Regions from separate parts of the Rhizobium sp. S163 genome, predicted to be linked through region 1. Evidence: predicted binding sites of a transcription regulator. Region 1 holds the regulator's gene; each other region holds the start of a gene.
What was found. Region 1 encodes LexA, which represses DNA repair genes until DNA is damaged. Its sites were predicted from a motif close to TGTTCNNNNTGTGTTCNG; they were not measured.
Positions count from the first base shown of each region.

Region 1 (5,774 bases):
TCCTTCTTCTGCGCGGACGTCGGCAGTTCGCCGTAGAGAAGCAGGTAGCAGACTTCGAGGAAATCGCCCTGTTCGGCCAGCTGCTCGATCGGGTAACCGCGATGGAGCAGAACGCCCTCGTCGCCATCGATGTAAGTGATTTTCGATTCACAGGATGCGGTCGAGGTGAAACCAGGATCGTACGTGAAGGAAGCCGTGTTCTTGTAGAGGGCGCCGATATCGATGACATCAGGGCCGATCGTGCCGCTCTTGACCGGCAGGTCGACTGTTTTCTCACCGAGTTTCAGTGTTGCGCTTTGATCCGTCATTCTGATCCTCCAAACTGGCGGTTGGCGCCTTAAAAGCGCCATAGGGTTAAGCGTCGTCTGCGATAGCTATATGATCGCGCGCCTAATGCCAAGTTACCGTGATGCCATTTTGTGCATCGCAGTATCAACTTTTAAGCACTCCAGCGATGTCGTCTCCGCATAGCGGAAGTCAATGATAAACCTGACATTTTTGATGGTTTTATTTCCCGTTTGAATTCAAACGATTATAGTTGCGTTTAGGGTCCGCTGGCCTCATTCTGATTGCAGTTCAGGGTGGCTTTCGGGTGTCGTTGCATGCCGGAGTTGAATGGCAGTCACGTCGTTTTGATGCCACCCGAAGCGGCGCAAATTGCCAATTTGCCGACCGTAACAGGGCAAAATGCCCGTGCCATAATGACGCGCGCGCCATTGACGCAGTCAACGGCAGGTTTTCTGAGTCGCACAAGCCGGCAAGCCAACCGTCGGGCGACAGCTGCAGCGCAAGCATTCAGCACCGAATTCGACCACGGCCGCTCCTTCCTGGCGTCACCCGTCTTCCTCGGCGCTGGCGCCGTCGCCTGGTTCCGGCTCGCCGTCGATGTGCCCCCTATGCGGCTCCTAGCCTGGGCTATCCTTTTCGGTATCGTCTTCGTCTTGGCGGGCTCCGCGCGCGTCGCGACACGCCGTGTGGCGATCTCAGGCCTGCTTGTCGTCCTCGGTATGTTCGCGGCGCAACTCGAGACGTGGCGCGCTGATACCGTCGTTCTCGATACGGCGGTGACAACGACTGTGACCGGCCGCGTGGAACGGCGGGAGGGCGACGATAACGGCCGCTGGCGCTATATCGTCAGGGTGACACGCACTGATGAGCCTGCGCTCAAGCGTCCGCCGCAGCAGGTCTCACTTGTCGCGCGTGCCGGTGAGCCCGTCGCGGTCGGCGGTTGGCTGACCGGCCGTGTGCGCCTGACGCCGCCGGCGGGACCGGCGTTGCCCGAACTCAACGATTTCGCCTTCTCTGCCTATTTCGACGGCATTGGCGCCAACGGCTTCTTCTACGGCGTTCCGCAGCCCAACCCCTCGCAGGCGGATGCCATCGATCTCTCCGCCGTCGATCGCGCCATGGAATGGCTCTACGGTTTGCGCAGCAGCATCGGCGACCGTATCCGCAGCATCCTGCCTGGCGACACCGGCGCCTTCGCCGCCTCGCTGGTCACCGACGAGAGACGTGCCATCTCCAACGAGACGACGGAGGCGTTGCGCCAATCCGGCCTCGCGCATATCGTGGCGATCTCGGGCCTCAACATGGCGCTGTCTGCAGGCATCTGCTTCGTCGGGCTGCGCCTGTTCTTCGGCCTCTTCCCCGGTTTCGCGCAGGCCTTTCCGACCAAGAAGCTCGCCGCCGGCAGCGCGCTTCTGGCGTTGACGGCCTATTACATGATCTCAGGCTTTGCCGTATCCGCCGAGCGCGCCTTCATCATGATGGCGATCATGCTGGTCGCCGTGCTGTTCGATCGCCCCTCGATCAGCCTGCGCAACATCGCGCTCTCGGCGCTGCTGATCATCCTGATGTCGCCATCGGAGGTGCTGGGCCCCAGCTTCCAGATGTCCTACGCCGCAACGCTGGCGCTGGTCGCAGGCTTTGCCGTCTGGACCAGGAGACGGCACCGAGAGAGCGTCTTCCTGACGCACCCCGCAATTAAGCCGGTTATGGCCACGTTCCGCTTCTTCGGCGGCATCGCGCTGACCTCGATGATCGGTGGTTTCTCGACGGCGCTGTTTTCGATCGAGCATTTTCACAGGCTGAGCGGCTACGGCCTGCCCGCCAACCTGCTCGCCATGCCCGTCATCTCCTTCATCGTCATGCCCTTCGGAATGCTCGCGATGTTGGCGACGCCCTTTGGCCTCGATGCGGCGCCATGGATCGTCGCCGGCTTCGGGCTGGATCTGGTGATCGATATCGCCAAGATGGTTTCCGGCTGGGGCGGCAGTGTCGATATCGGGCGGATACCGGAGTGGTATTTTGCGCTAGCCGTCCTCGGCTTCCTCGTCTGGGGTCTGATGCGCACACGCCTGCGATGGATCGGCGCTGCGGTTGCCGCGCTAGCAACGCTTGTCGTCGTCCTGCTCCCGGCCGCACCGGCGCCAGAGCTGGTTGTCTCCGAGGATGGAAGCCTCGTGGCATCAGTCAAGAGCGACAGCCTCGCCAGCAACCGCGAACGGCCGCCCGACTTCATCTTCGGGCAATGGCAGCGCGCGCTCGCCATCGAAGACCACAAGCCGCCCGAGATGCTCGACGGCGAGGCCTTGCCCATTCTGAGAAGGGGCGAGCCAAGGCCAAGACTGACGTTGAAACAACAACGCGAAGCCCGCGCCATGATGCGCGCTGCTGCGGCTTCCACAAACGACAATGGCTTCCAATGCCTCAAAACGGCCTGGTGCGTGACAGCGCTCGACAGCGGCTACATCATCGCGACGCTCGAAAACGCCGCCTATCTCGGTCCCGCCTGCGATGTGGCCGATATCGTCATCACGCCGGTGCGCCTCCGCCAGGCGACATGCCGCTCCGGCGCAATGCTATTGACCGGCGAAACCCTCAGACGATCGGGCGCCGTTGAAATCCGCATCGACGAGCAGGGGACACCCGTCGTCAAAGCAGCCTATGAAAGTCTCGGTCGCCCCTGGATGCGCCATCGCGCCTATGACTGGCGCAACGACAGCTTCAGCGATGATCCGTCACCACTCAGTGATACCGGCGAATAAGCCCGACGAGCTTGCCCTGAACCTTGACGCGGTCAGGCCCGAAAATGCGGGTCTCATAAGCCGGGTTGGCCGCCTCAAGCGCGATCGACGCGCCCTTGCGGCGGAAACGCTTCAGCGTTGCCTCTTCATCGTCGACAAGCGCCACGACGATATCGCCGGGGTTGGCGGTGTTGCCGTTGCGGATGATGACGGTGTCGCCGTCGAAAATGCCGGCTTCGATCATCGAGTCGCCCTTGACCTCGAGCGCATAATGCTCGCCGGAGCCGAGCATGTCGGCGGGGACGGTGATGTCGTGGGTGTTGTTCTGGATCGCCGAGATCGGCACACCGGCAGCGATGCGGCCCATGACGGGAACGGAAGCCGAGTTGCCGTTGTCGGCGCTTGGCGCGGCTTTCGGGGCAGGGGCTGCGGCCACCGGCTGCGGTTTGCCGAGGCTGCCCTCGATGACGCTCGGCGAAAAGCCGCGTCGCGGCTGCAGGCTCGGATTATAGGCCTCCGGCAGCTTGATGACCTCAAGCGCGCGCGCCCGGTTAGGCAGCCGGCGAATGAAGCCGCGCTCTTCCAGAGCCGTGATCAGCCGGTGAATGCCGGATTTTGATGCGAGATCGAGTGCATCCTTCATTTCGTCGAAGGATGGCGGAACGCCCGACTCTTTCATCCGCTCATGAATGAACAGAAGCAGTTCTTGTTGCTTGCGTGTCAGCATCGAAATGAACCCCAGAGTCGTGAAACAAAGCCAGAACGGACACTATATGTTCCATATGTGTTCCGCAAGTGCCTAAATTTTCGTAAAACTTGGCTCGGAATCGTCGCGATTTTGCACTTCATTCGATTTAACCGCGCTCGCCTCTTGCATTGTGGCGAAAGCCAGCGCACATCTCTGCCGATTTCGGGAGGATTTGCTGATGCGTGACCCCCATCCTCTGGACCACGTGGTGCTGCCGGTCGTCAATATCGAGATGGCGCGCGAGCGCCTGGGCAAGCTCGGTTTCACCGTCGCCGTCGATGCGCGGCACCCATTCGGCACCGAGAATGCCTGCGTCTTCTTCGCCGACAAAACCTATCTCGAGCCGCTCGGCGTCGCCAGTCTGGAGACTTACGAGGCGGCCATAGGAGACGGCAACGTTTTCACCGCTCGCGACCGCGCCTTTCGCTTCCGCTGCGGCGACGACGGCTTGTCGGCTATCGTCTTCGGCACGCCGGATGCCGATAGCGATCACGCCCGCTTTACTGCCGATAGCATGAGCGGCGGCGACATGCTAGAGTTCGCCCGGCAGATGAAGATGCCGGATGGTTCCGAGGCGACCGCCGCGTTCCGCCTCGCTTTCGCGGCCGATCTACGCGCGCCCGATTTCTTCCTCTTCGCCTGCCAGCGCGTCAACCCCCTGCCCAGCGACCGCAAGGCGTTGGAAACGCACGCGAACGGCGTTTTGGGCATCTTGTCGATCGTGCTCTCGTCGTCCGATCCGAAGGCGTTCGCGCCGCTGTTGCAGTTGGCGTCTGATGCGCAGGCGACCCGCGAGGAGGCGTTCGGTGTCAGCCTCGATGCCGGCAACGCCTGTATCAATATCCTGTCGCCGGATGGCTTGAACGCCTACTACGATCTCTCCGAGCCCAAGGCCGATCGCGGCTTGCGCGGCGCGGCGATTGTCTTTTCCGTTGCCGATCTCGCCGTGACAGAGGCGCATTTGGCTGCTAACGGGATCACCTATACACGCAAGAACAATCGAATTCTGGTGAAGGCCGCACCCGGCCAGGGTGCGCTCTTCGCCTTCGAGGAGAAACGATGACTGAAACCAATTCCGAAGTGGCCGTTGGCGAAGGCGCCGGCCGTGTGGTGTTTTCCAACGCCGGCAAGCTGTCGCTGATCGCCGGCCCCTGCCAGATGGAAAGCCGCGACCATGCCTTCATGATCGCCGGCACGCTGAAGGAGCTCTGCGACAAGCTCGGCATCGGCCTTGTCTACAAGTCCTCCTTCGATAAGGCCAACCGCACGTCGCTGTCGGCCCAGCGCGGCATCGGGCTTGAAACGGCGCTTGAGGTGTTCGCCGATCTCAAGAAGGAATACGGTTTTCCTGTCTTGACCGACATCCACACCGAGGAGCAGTGCGCCGAAGTCGCCACTGTCGTCGATGTGCTGCAGATCCCGGCCTTCCTTAGCCGGCAGACGGACCTGCTGGTCGCCGCCGCCAAGACCGGCCGCGCCATCAACGTCAAGAAGGGCCAGTTCCTGGCGCCTTGGGACATGAAGAACGTGCTTGCCAAGCTGAATGCCAGCGGCAACCCGAACATCATGCTGTGCGAACGCGGCGCTTCCTTCGGCTACAACACGCTGGTCTCCGACATGCGCTCGCTGCCGATCATGGAAGCCATGGGCGCGCCTGTTGTTTTCGACGCGACCCATTCGGTGCAGCAGCCGGGCGGGCAGGGCGGCTCCAGTGGCGGGCAGCGCGAATTCGTGGAAACGCTGGCGCGTGCCGCCGTTGCCGTCGGTGTCGCCGGTGTGTTCGTCGAGACGCACGAAGATCCCGACAACGCGCCGTCGGATGGCCCGAACATGGTCTATCTCAAGGATATGCCGCGCCTGCTTGAGAAGCTGCTGGCCTTCGACGCCATCGCCAAGGGCTGACGTTCAAAAGACTGACACGTTCGTGTATTAGGCCACGAGGAATAAAGCGGCGAAGCATGCGCAAAACGGCCCTAAACTGCCATTGTAATTTGCGCATC
Region 1 covers NZ_JAUDSA010000003.1:152,552-158,325, forward strand. Annotated here, with positions in the region: gene gltA (citrate synthase) at 1-308, opposite strand, end outside; gene QTL96_RS00860 (ComEC/Rec2 family competence protein) at 702-3,047, shown strand; gene lexA (transcriptional repressor LexA) at 3,028-3,753, opposite strand; gene QTL96_RS00870 (VOC family protein) at 3,953-4,837, shown strand; gene kdsA (3-deoxy-8-phosphooctulonate synthase) at 4,834-5,676, shown strand.

Region 2 (5,774 bases), on a different contig from region 1:
TTGACCTGCGCGGAGCTCTCGGAGATCAGCTTCTTGATCTCCTTGGCGGCATCGGCCGAGCGCTGCGCCAGCTGGCGGACTTCCTGGGCGACGACGGCAAAGCCCTTGCCGGCCTCACCGGCGCGGGCCGCTTCTACGCCGGCGTTCAGCGCGAGAAGATTGGTCTGGAAGGCAATATCATCGATGACGCCGATGATCTTGGTGATCTCGCTCGACGATCTTTCGATGCCGGCCATGGCGGAGACGGCGCTGGTGACGAGCTCGCCGGAGTTCTTCGCCTTCTGCTGGGTTTCGCGGACAGCCGCCGACGCCTTTTCGGCGTTGGATGCGGTCTGCCCGACGCTGACGGAGAGCTGCTGCAAGGCGGCTGAGCTTTCCTCGACGCCGGCGGCCTGCTGGGCGGTGCGCAGCGCCAGATCGTCGGAGCCCTTGGCGATCACATCAGTGCCGCGCAGGATTTCGCCTGAGGTGGCGCGAACGGATGCGAAGGAGGCGCGAAGGGCGGCCACTGCGCGGTTGTAGTCGTCGCCCATATCTTTGAAGTTGCCCGGCAGATCAGCCGGCAAGGTGGCTTCGAGGTCGCCGCGCGACAGCGCTTCGAGACCGCGACGGAGATGGCTCAGTGCCATCGCCTGGTCGGCTTCCGCCTTGTGGCGTTCCTCTTCGAGCTTCAGCCGCTTTTCTTCCAGCGCTTCCAGATAGACCGAGATCGAATAATCCATATCGAGCATCGCGGCCTTGACGACGGCCGTGAGCTTTTCGCCGAGCAGCTTGCTCTGGCCGCGACCGAAGCGCGACGGCCATTCCTTGGCCATCAGGCCCTTGATCAGATCGCTCATCAAAAGCGCGTAGCCGCCGATGTACCAGCGCGGCTCGAGGCCGATGCGCGCATGCGTCTTGCCAACCGCGACGACGCCCTTGACGTAGGCCTCGTCGAAATTGCCGCCAGCGAGATTGGCCCAATGGGCTTCCTGCCGGGTCTTGGCACTATTCATATGCGACTTGTCGGAGAAGAAGCTCGCGACCGAGGGCGTGCGCGCCAGCTTTCCGTAGAATCGCTCGAGCGCGCCGCTCAGCAGCTCCGAAATCGCCGGGCGCATCTGGCGCAGCGATTGCCGCGCGTTGTCGTCCAGTTCGATGAAATCGAGGCGTTGCTTGAGACCGTTTTCAGGCTGCTGGCTGCTCATAATATATTTCTGCTTTTTCATTTGACGAAGGGCAATTTTCGCGCAGCTTTTGCCGAATATAGTTTCGCAAGCGTTAAATTATGCGGTTATTTCTTAGCTAGCGCTCGAATGTGAAGCTCGGGTATCGCCGGCAGGCCATTCACAATGTTCACGTTTTGATCTGGAAAAGCTGCGCGACTTTGCTATGGTGCTGAGATGACAACCAGCACCGACTCGTTTTCCGCCACCCTTTCCGGTCTCAGCCCCATGTCGCTCGCCCTTGCCGGCGCGGCACTGGCCATCGTGATCGTCCTGATGCTTGCCTTGCTCGTTCGTGGCGGCCAGGCGCGGCGAGAGCAGGCGGAAGAGGCAATGGAGCGTGCCGCCGAGGCGGATGCGCGGATGATGGAGCTGTTGCGGATCCAATCGGAGATGCAGGGCCGGATGGCGGCGATGGCCGAGGTGTTCGGCTCACGCCAGTCCGAACTCAACCAGGCGATCAGCCAGCGGCTGGACGGCATGTCGCAGCGGGTAAACTCGACCATCACCGAGCAGACCAAGTCTACGCATGAGAACCTGAGGAAGCTGCAGGAGCGGCTGGCGGTGATCGATGCGGCGCAGAACAACATCCAGACGCTCGCCAAGGACGTCGTCGGCCTGCAGGCGATCCTGTCCAACAAGCAGACGCGCGGCGCCTTCGGCCAATCGCGGATGGAAACGATCGTTGCCGACGGCCTGCCGATCGGCGCCTATGCCTTTCAGCAGACGCTGAGCAACGGCTCCCGTCCGGATTGCACGATCCGCATGCCCAATGGCGCGCCGCCGCTGGTCATCGACGCCAAGTTTCCGCTGGAGGCATGGAATGCCATTCGCGACGCGGGCGGGCCGGAGCTTGCCAAGGCCGCGTCGCAGCAGTTTCGCCGCGATATGGAGATCCATATTCGCGATATCGCGGAGAAGTATCTGATCCAGGGCGAAACCCAGGATACCGCCTTCCTGTTCGTGCCGTCGGAATCGATCTTCGCGGAAATTCACGAGAATTTCGAGGCGATCGTGCAGAAGGCGCATCGCGCCCGCGTAGTGATCGTCTCGCCGTCGCTGCTGATGCTGTCTATCCAGGTCATCCAGGCTGTCTTGAAGGATCAGCGGATGCAGGCGCAGGCGCATGTCATCCAGGGCGAAGTCGCCAATCTGATGGATGATCTCGGTCGCCTCGACGATCGCGTGCGCAAGCTGCAGGGGCATTTCGCCATGGCGCAGAAGGATGTCGACATGATCGTCACCTCGGCCGACAAGCTGACCAAGCGCGGCGCCAAGATCGAGGCGCTGGAATTCGAGGGTGCGGATGCAGGTCGCGTCCCGGATGAAAGTGCGCCGGCGTCGAAATCCGTGGAGAGCAGAACGGGGCTCCTCAAGCTAAGGGTGGTTGACGACGAGTGAGGCCTTCGGCAGTGTCGCGCCCGACAAAACACTGGGAAGGACACCTCGCATGATCACCGTTTTCGGCTCCATCAACATGGACCTCATCGCCACGACGCAACGGCTTCCGAAGCCGGGCGAGACGGTGGCCGGCAACGGCTTTTCGACGGCCGCCGGCGGCAAGGGCGCCAACCAGGCGCTGGCCGCGCGCCGCGCCGGCCGCAGCGTGACCATGGCGGGCGCCGTCGGCCATGATGGCTTTTCGGACGAGGCGCTTGCGCTCCTGAAGGAGGCCGGCACGGACCTCCAGTCCGTCAAGCGCGCCGACCAGCCGACCGGAACAGCGATCATCCTCGTGGGCGGAGACGGCGAGAACATGATCGCTGTCGTGCCGGGCGCCAATGGCACCGTGACACCGCAGGATGCGGATCAGGCCGTCGGCGCGATGAGCAAGGGCGACACGCTGATGCTGCAGCTCGAAATTCCGGTTGCCGCCGTCGAGCAGGCTCTGGCTGCCGCGCGCGCCAAGGGCGTCACCACCGTGCTCAACCTCGCGCCGCTGATTGCGGATGCCGCGCGTCTCGGACGCCTCGCCGATATCGTCATTGCCAACGAGACCGAGTTCGAGCTTCTGGCCGGGCAGGAAAACATGACGCCGGAGGAGCGGGAGATGGCGTTGCAGCGCCTGAACGCCGAGACTGGGCAAACACTGATCGTCACGCTCGGGGCTGACGGCGTCGTGGCGATCCGCGATGGCGCTATGTGGCGGGCGAAGGGGTTGAAGATCGAGCCGGTGGATACGGTTGGCGCGGGCGACACCTTCTGCGGCTATCTCGCGGCCAGCCTCGATGAGGGCCTGGATTTCGCGAAGGCGTTGCGTCGCGCAGCCGTTGCCGGCTCGCTCGCATGCCTCAAGGCAGGCGCCCAGCCGTCCATTCCCTCGCGCGACGACGTCGCAAACAAACTATAGGCGTTATCCGCCGACGACATCGGCGATGCGTTTGCTTGCGATGGGTCGAATTATCATCGCATTTCACTTAAATTTAATAGGTTTCCGGCGATCTTCCGCGTGATCGCCGGCTCCCTCTCCAAGGGGACGCGGCACTCGCCACGGCGGCTTCATGATGTAGCCGCCCTCGCTTCTTGTGCCGGCGGATGCTTCGCCTGGCCCATCCTTGATCCCCCCGAGGAATGCATGTTCATCTTTCGCATGAAATCGCTTGCGGCCAAACTCATTGTGATCACCGGCTGCGCGATCGCACTGGTTCTCCTGATCTCCAATTTCTTCCTCATCGGCGAAACCCGTGATCGCGTGGAAACGCTGACCATGGATCAAGCCAATCTAGAGGCGAAGGCCATCGCCAACGAAGTCGCGTCCTCGGTCGGCGAACTCGCGGGCGCCGCGCGCTCCATGGCCGGCGTCATCGGCCGCGGCCACGAAGGCAAGTATCTGGATCGCAAGGCGATCGTCGATATGCTGAAGGCCAATGTCGAGCGCAACCAGTTCGCCTTCGGCAGCTGGTTCGGCGAAGAACCGAATGCGTTCGACGGCCAGTCGCCGTCGCTTGCCGGCCGCACGGATCTCGGCTCGGACAAGAACGGCGCGTTCAACGCCTATTGGACCAAGAAGAAGGATGGCGGCTTCACGTTCTCGGTGTTCGCATCGGACTACAAGGCCGAATGGTACAGCCTTGCCGCCGCCAGCAAGAAGGGCGCGATCTCCTCGCCCTACGCTGAAAGCACCACCGGCGAAAACACCGCGATGACCTCCATCGGCTACCCGGTCATGTCCGGCGGCAAGATGATCGGCGTCAGCGGCGTCGACATTTCGCTGAAGTCGCTCGCCGACAAGCTCGGCGGCCTGCATCCCTTCGGCACCGGCCGCGTGACCCTGCTTTCGCAGGGCGGCAACTGGATCGTCGCGCCGTCCAAGGATCTCGCGATGAAGCCCTACGAGGGTGAAGGTGTCGATGCCGTCAAGACCGGCCTCTCGACGCTTGCGCCTGCTGTCGTCAAGAACCTCTCGATCGATGGCGGCGAGCAGTTCGACCGCGTGGTCTATCCCTTTGCGCTGCCTGACGTGAACACCAACTGGGTCATCCTCGTCGACGTGCCGCACAGCGCGATCAACGGGCCGGTGCAGGACCAGACTTTCATGATGATCGTCGCAGGCATCGTCGTATTGGCGGCCGTCATGCTGGCGCTCTACTTCGCCGTCCGCGCCTTCGTGCAGAAGCCGCTTGGTGGCCTCGTCGCCAGCGTCAAGATGCTGAGCGAAGGTCGCTACGAGCAGCCGGTCGTTGGCCAGGATCGCTCGGACGAAACGGGTTCCGTCGCAAAGGCGCTCGAAGGCTTCCGCCATGCGCTCGCCGACAGCCGCCGTCTCGAAGCCGAAGCCAAGAGCCAGCGCCAGGAAGCGGAAGATGAGCGCGGTCGTTCGGAAAGCGAACGCCAGCAGTCGGTTTCGCTACAGCGCCACATCGTGTCCATCGTTGGCGCCGGTCTCTCGGAGCTGTCGCAGGGCAATCTCAGCCACCGCATTACCGATGAATTCCCGGGCGAATACGGTAAGCTGAAGCAGGACTTCAACGCGGCTCTGGCTGCCCTTGAAGAGACCATCACGACGATGAACCTCAGCGTCGTCAACATCGGCTCCGGCACCAGCGAGATCAGCGGCAGCGCGTCTGATCTGGCCAAGCGCACGGAGCAGCAGGCTGCGAGCCTGGAAGAAACGGCTGCGGCACTGAACGAGCTGACCGCACAGGTCAATTCCAGCGCCGACAATGCCCGCACGGCCGCCGACAACGTCAACCACGCCTGCGAGGATGCGGAACGCTCCGGCGATGTCGTGCGCAAGGCGATCGCCTCCATGCACGGGATCGAGCAGTCCTCCACCGAGGTTTCGCGCATCATCGGCGTCATCGACGAGATCGCGTTCCAGACCAACCTGCTGGCGCTCAACGCCGGTGTCGAAGCCGCGCGTGCTGGTGAAGCGGGCAAGGGCTTCGCGGTCGTGGCGCAGGAAGTGCGCGAACTGGCCCAGCGTTCGGCGAACGCCGCCAAGGAGATCAAGACGCTCATCAACACCTCGGCCGTGCAGGTCAAGGAAGGCGTCGATCTCGTTGGCCGCGCCGGCGACACGCTGCACAACATCTCCGAGCAGGTGATGCGCATCAATGGTCTGATCCG
Region 2 covers NZ_JAUDSA010000018.1:370,934-376,707, reverse strand. Annotated here, with positions in the region: gene QTL96_RS17390 (globin-coupled sensor protein) at 1-1,187, opposite strand, end outside; gene QTL96_RS17385 (DNA recombination protein RmuC) at 1,383-2,606, shown strand; gene QTL96_RS17380 (ribokinase) at 2,656-3,555, shown strand; gene QTL96_RS17375 (methyl-accepting chemotaxis protein) at 3,781-5,774, shown strand, end outside.
Region 2: the regulator LexA is predicted to act here: its motif matches at 1,333-1,350, upstream of QTL96_RS17385 (DNA recombination protein RmuC).

Region 3 (5,774 bases), 310 kb from region 1:
TAGCGCTCGTCGCTCAGCTGTCCCTCTTCGGTGACTTCTTCGCCAACCAGCGCGATTTCCTCGGCCTCGCCGGTCGTCAGGCGGCGCTCGTTGGCGGCGCGCTTCAGATAGGCGGCACGCTCCCACGGCTCGGCATCGACATGGCCGACGATCGTCATCGAGATGATGCGGTCGTTATCGCCGAGGTTGATCCCTCGTACGCCGATCGAGTTGCGGCCCGCGAAGACGCGGACGTCATCGACCGCAAAGCGGATGCACTGGCCGAGCGCCGTCGTCAGAAGCACGTCGTCATGCTCGGTGCAGGTCTCGACGGAGAGGATTTCGTCGCCCTCTTCCTCGAGCTTCATCGCGATCTTACCGTTGCGGTTGACCTGGACGAAGTCGCTGAGCTTGTTGCGGCGCACGGTGCCGCGCGTCGTCGAGAACATCACGTCGAGCGTAGCCCAGCTGTCCTCGTCCTCCGGCAGCGGCAGGATGGTGGTGATGCGCTCGCCTGGAGCGAGCGGCAGCATGTTGATCATCGCCTTGCCGCGCGAGGTCGGCGTGCCGATCGGCAGACGATAGACCTTTTCCTTGTAGACGATACCGCGCGAGGAGAAGAACAGAACCGGCGTATGCGTGTTGAGCACGAATAGCTGGCTAACGAAATCTTCGTCACGCGTGGTCATGCCGGAGCGACCCTTGCCGCCGCGACGCTGCGCGCGGTAAGTCGTCAGAGGCACACGCTTGATGTAGCCGAGATGCGAGACGGTGACGACCATGTCCTCGCGGGCGATGAGATCTTCATCGTCCATCTCGAGACCGCCATCCATGATCTCGGTGCGGCGCGGCGTGCCGAACTCGTCGCGGACAGCAGAAAGCTCGTCCTTGACGATCGACTGGATGCGCACGCGCGACGACAGGATATCGAGGTAATCCTTGATTTCCTCGCCGATCTTGTTGAGTTCGTCGCCGATTTCGTCACGACCAAGGGCCGTCAGACGGGCGAGACGCAGCTCGAGAATGGCCCGTGCCTGCTCTTCCGAGAGGTTGTAGGTCATGTCTTCGTTGATGCGGTGACGCGGATCGTCGATGAGCCGGATCAGGCTTTCGACGTCATGCGCCGGCCAGCGGCGGGTCATCAGCTCTTCGCGGGCCGACTGCGGATCCGGCGCCTGGCGGATGACGCGGATGACTTCGTCGATATTGGCGACAGCGATCGCCAGACCGACCAAGACGTGGGCGCGCTCACGAGCCTTGCGCAGCAGGAACTTGGTACGTCGGCTAACGACATCCTCGCGGAACGAGACGAAGGCGCGCAGCATGTCGAGCAGCTGCATCTGTTCCGGCTTGCCACCGTTCAGCGCCACCATGTTGCAGCCGAACGAGGTCTGCAGCGGCGTGTAGCGGTAAAGCTGGTTCAGGATGACGTCGGCATTGGCGTCGCGCTTCAGCTCGACGACGACGCGGTAGCCCTGACGGTCGGATTCGTCGCGCAGGTCGGAGATGCCCTCGATGCGCTTGTCGCGCACCAGTTCGGCCATCTTCTCGATCATCGTCGACTTGTTCACCTGATACGGGATCTCGGTGATGATGATCTGCTCGCGGTCACCGCGCATCGGCTCGATCGTCGCGACACCGCGCATGATCACCGAGCCACGGCCCGTCTCGTAGGCCGAGCGGATGCCGGAGCGGCCGAGGATCTTCGCGCCGGTCGGGAAGTCCGGACCCGGAATGATCTGCATCATCTCGGGCAGTTCGATCGCCGGATCGTCGATCAGCGCGATACAGCCATTGATGACTTCGACGAGATTGTGCGGCGGAATATTGGTCGCCATGCCGACGGCGATACCGCCGGCGCCGTTGACGAGCAGGTTCGGGAATTTCGCCGGAACGACCACGGGCTCGGAGAGCGTGCCGTCGTAGTTGTCGCGGAAATCGACCGTTTCCTTGTCGAGATCGTCGAGCAGCGAATGCGCCGCCTTCTCGAGGCGGCATTCGGTGTAGCGTTCGGCCGCCGGCGGATCGCCGTCGACGGAGCCGAAGTTGCCTTGGCCGTCGATCAGCGGAAGGCGAAGAGACCAGTCCTGCGCCATACGCGCCAGCGCGTCGTAAATCGCGGTGTTGCCGTGCGGATGGTATTTACCCATCACGTCCCCGGTCACGCGGGCGCATTTGACGTATTTCTTGTTCCAGTCGATGCCGAGCTCGGACATGCCGTAGAGGATGCGCCGGTGCACGGGCTTGAGGCCGTCGCGCACGTCAGGAAGCGCGCGGCTGACGATAACGCTCATCGCGTAGTCGAGATACGACCGCTGCATTTCCTCCATAATGGAGATGGGCTCGATGCCTGGCGGGAGCTTCCCGCCGCCGGGGGGTGTTTGCTCAGTCAAAATGGATCACATCTCTTCTAGAATCACTTGAAGATTTATAGCGGAAAGGCTGTTCCTAAGCCAATTTTGCAGGAAGTTTTGAACAGGCTTTTACGGTCTAATCAGGGCAAAACGAGGCTTATACGCCCCAATCGCCACCACGCACGCCGCGCCATTTGCAAAATCGGTTTGCCCACATCACAATCACGCGAAAACCAGGCCCGGATATGGGTATACGGAGACATGATGGCAAGCGCCGACCAACTGATCAACGCCTTCACAACCCTGCTCGTGACGATCGACCCACCCGGTCTCGCGCCGATCTTTCTCGGCCTTACTGTTGGCATGAGCAGGGCCCAGCGCAAGCAGGTGGCGCTGCGCGGCACGATCATCGCTTTCATCATTCTTGCAGTGTTCGCGCTTTTCGGATCCAGCGTGCTCGGCGTGCTCGGCATCTCGATCGGCGCCTTCCGCATCGCCGGCGGCCTGCTGCTCTTCTGGATCGCCTTTGAAATGGTGTTCGAGAAGCGTCAGGATCGCAAGGAGAAAACCGGCACGGCCGCGATCACCGTCGACCACATCCAGAACATCGCCGTCTTCCCGCTGGCGATCCCACTAATCTCGGGCCCGGGCGCCATCTCCGCGACCATTCTGATCGCTGGATCGATGCAGACGGCCTTCGAGCTGGCGCAGCTGATCATCGTCATCGCCGCAAGCCTGCTGCTGCTCTTCCTTGCGCTGCTGATCGCCGATCGGCTGGACCGCTTCCTCGGCGTCACCGGCCGCGCCATCCTCACCCGCCTGCTCGGCGTCATCCTCGCTGCACTGGCAACCCAGTTTGTCGTTGACGGCATCAAGTCGGCGATGAACCTCGTTCCCTCGCCCGTCTGAGCTTTCAGTTAAAACGCAAACGGCGCACCCCGAGGCGCGCCGTCTGAAACCTTTCGGTCTTTCGTCCGATCAAAACGGAATATCGTCGTCGAGATCGCGCGAAAAATTGCCGCCGCCGCCGGAAGAAGAACCACCACCGGAGCCACCACGGCCCGAAGACTGCGACGGCGAACCGTAGTCGTCGCCATAACCGCCGCCACCGCCGAAATCACCGCCGCCGGCATTGCCGCCACGGCCACCGCCGTAACCGCCGCCAGAACGATCGCCGCCGCCTTCGCCGCGTCCATCAAGCATCGTCAGCGTCGAACCGAAGCCCTGCAGCACGACTTCCGTGGAATAGCGGTCCTGTCCCTGCTGGTCCTGCCACTTACGGGTCTGCAGCGCGCCTTCGATATAGAGCTTGGCGCCCTTCTTGACGTACTGTTCGACAACCTTGCACAGGCCTTCGTTGAAGACGACGACGGTGTGCCACTCGGTCTTTTCACGGCGCTCACCGGAATTGCGGTCGCGCCAGGTCTCCGAAGTCGCGATGCGGAGGTTGGCGATCGGCCGGCCGTCCTGCGTCCGACGGATTTCGGGGTCTGCACCCACGTTTCCGATCAGAATTACCTTGTTCACGCTGCCAGCCATACTTTTCACCTTCTTGTCGTGTTGCCGATATTGCGAAAGTCGCAACATGCGCAACGAAATTGACAACACCTTACCCTATCGGCCTTCGCCGGTGTGCGGTTGAGCTTCGTTAATCCACAACGAAATTTGTTCTTTATTTGTTCTATTTTATCATTATCATCATGTCAACGGAATCGAAAAGCGTGAACCACAGGGATATTCAGCCTCGACTCGCCAGCCGGCATCACTACATAAAGGCTCTTCTTATCCCCCCGAGACATTGAAGCAGAAGACGATGAGCGAACTGAAGACGATTTCAATCCGTGGCGCGCGCGAGCACAATCTGAAGGGCATCGACCTCGATCTGCCGCGCAACAAGCTGATCGTCATGACCGGCCTGTCGGGATCGGGCAAATCCTCGCTCGCCTTCGACACCATCTATGCCGAGGGCCAGCGCCGCTATGTCGAGAGCCTGTCAGCCTATGCCCGGCAGTTCCTCGAAATGATGCAGAAGCCTGACGTCGACCAAATCGACGGCCTCTCGCCGGCAATCTCGATCGAGCAGAAGACGACCTCGCGCAACCCGCGCTCGACTGTTGGTACCGTTACCGAAATCTACGACTACATGCGCCTGCTCTTCGCACGCGTCGGCGTTCCCTATTCGCCGGCCACCGGCCTGCCGATCGAGAGCCAGACCGTCAGCCAGATGGTCGACCGCATCCTCGCCTTCGAGGAAGGCACGCGCCTCTTCATCCTCGCGCCGCTCGTGCGCGGCCGCAAGGGCGAGTACAAGAAGGAACTCGCGGAGCTCATGAAGAAGGGCTTCCAGCGCGTCAAGATCGACGGCCAGTTCTACGAGATTGCCGACGCCCCGGCGCTCGACAAGAAATACAAGCACGACATCGATATCGTCGTCGACCGTGTGGTCGTGCGCGCCGATGTCTCGGCGCGTCTGGCCGACAGCTTGGAGACCTCGCTGAAGCTCGCCGACGGCCTCGCCATCGCCGAATTCGCCGACAAGCCATTGCCGGTGGAGGAAACCGCTGCCGGCGGCTCCGCCAACAAGTCGCTCAACGAAACGCACGAGCGCGTTCTCTTCTCGGAGAAATTCGCCTGCCCGGTCTCCGGCTTCACGATTTCGGAGATCGAGCCGCGCCTCTTCTCCTTCAACAATCCGGCCGGCGCCTGCCCGACCTGCGACGGCCTCGGCGCCCAGCAGAAGATCGACGCCAACCTGATCGTGCCGGAGCCCGAGCGCACGCTGCGCGACGGCGCCATCGCCCCATGGGCCAAGTCGTCCTCGCCCTACTACAACCAGACGCTGGAAGCGCTCGGCAAGCACTTCGGCTTCAAGCTCGGCGCCCGCTGGAACGACCTCTCCGCCAAGGCGCATGACGTCATCCTCAACGGCACCGAGGAGAAGATCGAGTTCCACTACGTCGACGGCGGCCGCTCCTACACGACGCACAAGAATTTCGAAGGCATCATCACCAACCTCGAACGCCGCTGGAAGGAAACCGACAGCGCCTGGGCGCGCGAGGAGATCGAGCGCTACATGTCGGCAGCACCCTGCCCGTCTTGCAACGGCTTCCGCCTGAAGCCGGAAGCGCTGGCCGTGAAGGTCAACAAGCTGCACATCGGCCAGGTCACCGACATGTCGATCCGCATCGCCCGCGACTGGTTCGAGACGCTGCCGGATAGTTTTAACGCCAAGCAGAACGAGATCGCCGTCCGCATCCTGAAGGAGATCAGGGACCGCTTGCGCTTCCTGAACGACGTCGGCCTCGAATATCTGAGCCTATCGCGCAACTCCGGCACGCTCTCGGGCGGCGAAAGCCAGCGCATCCGTCTCGCCTCGCAGATCGGCTCCGGCCTGACGGGCGTTCTCTACGTACTCGACGAGCCATCGATCGGCCTGCACCA
Region 3 covers NZ_JAUDSA010000003.1:460,583-466,356, forward strand. Annotated here, with positions in the region: gene gyrA (DNA gyrase subunit A) at 1-2,372, opposite strand, end outside; gene QTL96_RS02395 (MarC family protein) at 2,598-3,242, shown strand; gene QTL96_RS02400 (single-stranded DNA-binding protein) at 3,312-3,872, opposite strand; gene uvrA (excinuclease ABC subunit UvrA) at 4,147-5,774, shown strand, end outside.
Region 3: the regulator LexA is predicted to act here: its motif matches at 4,000-4,017, upstream of uvrA (excinuclease ABC subunit UvrA).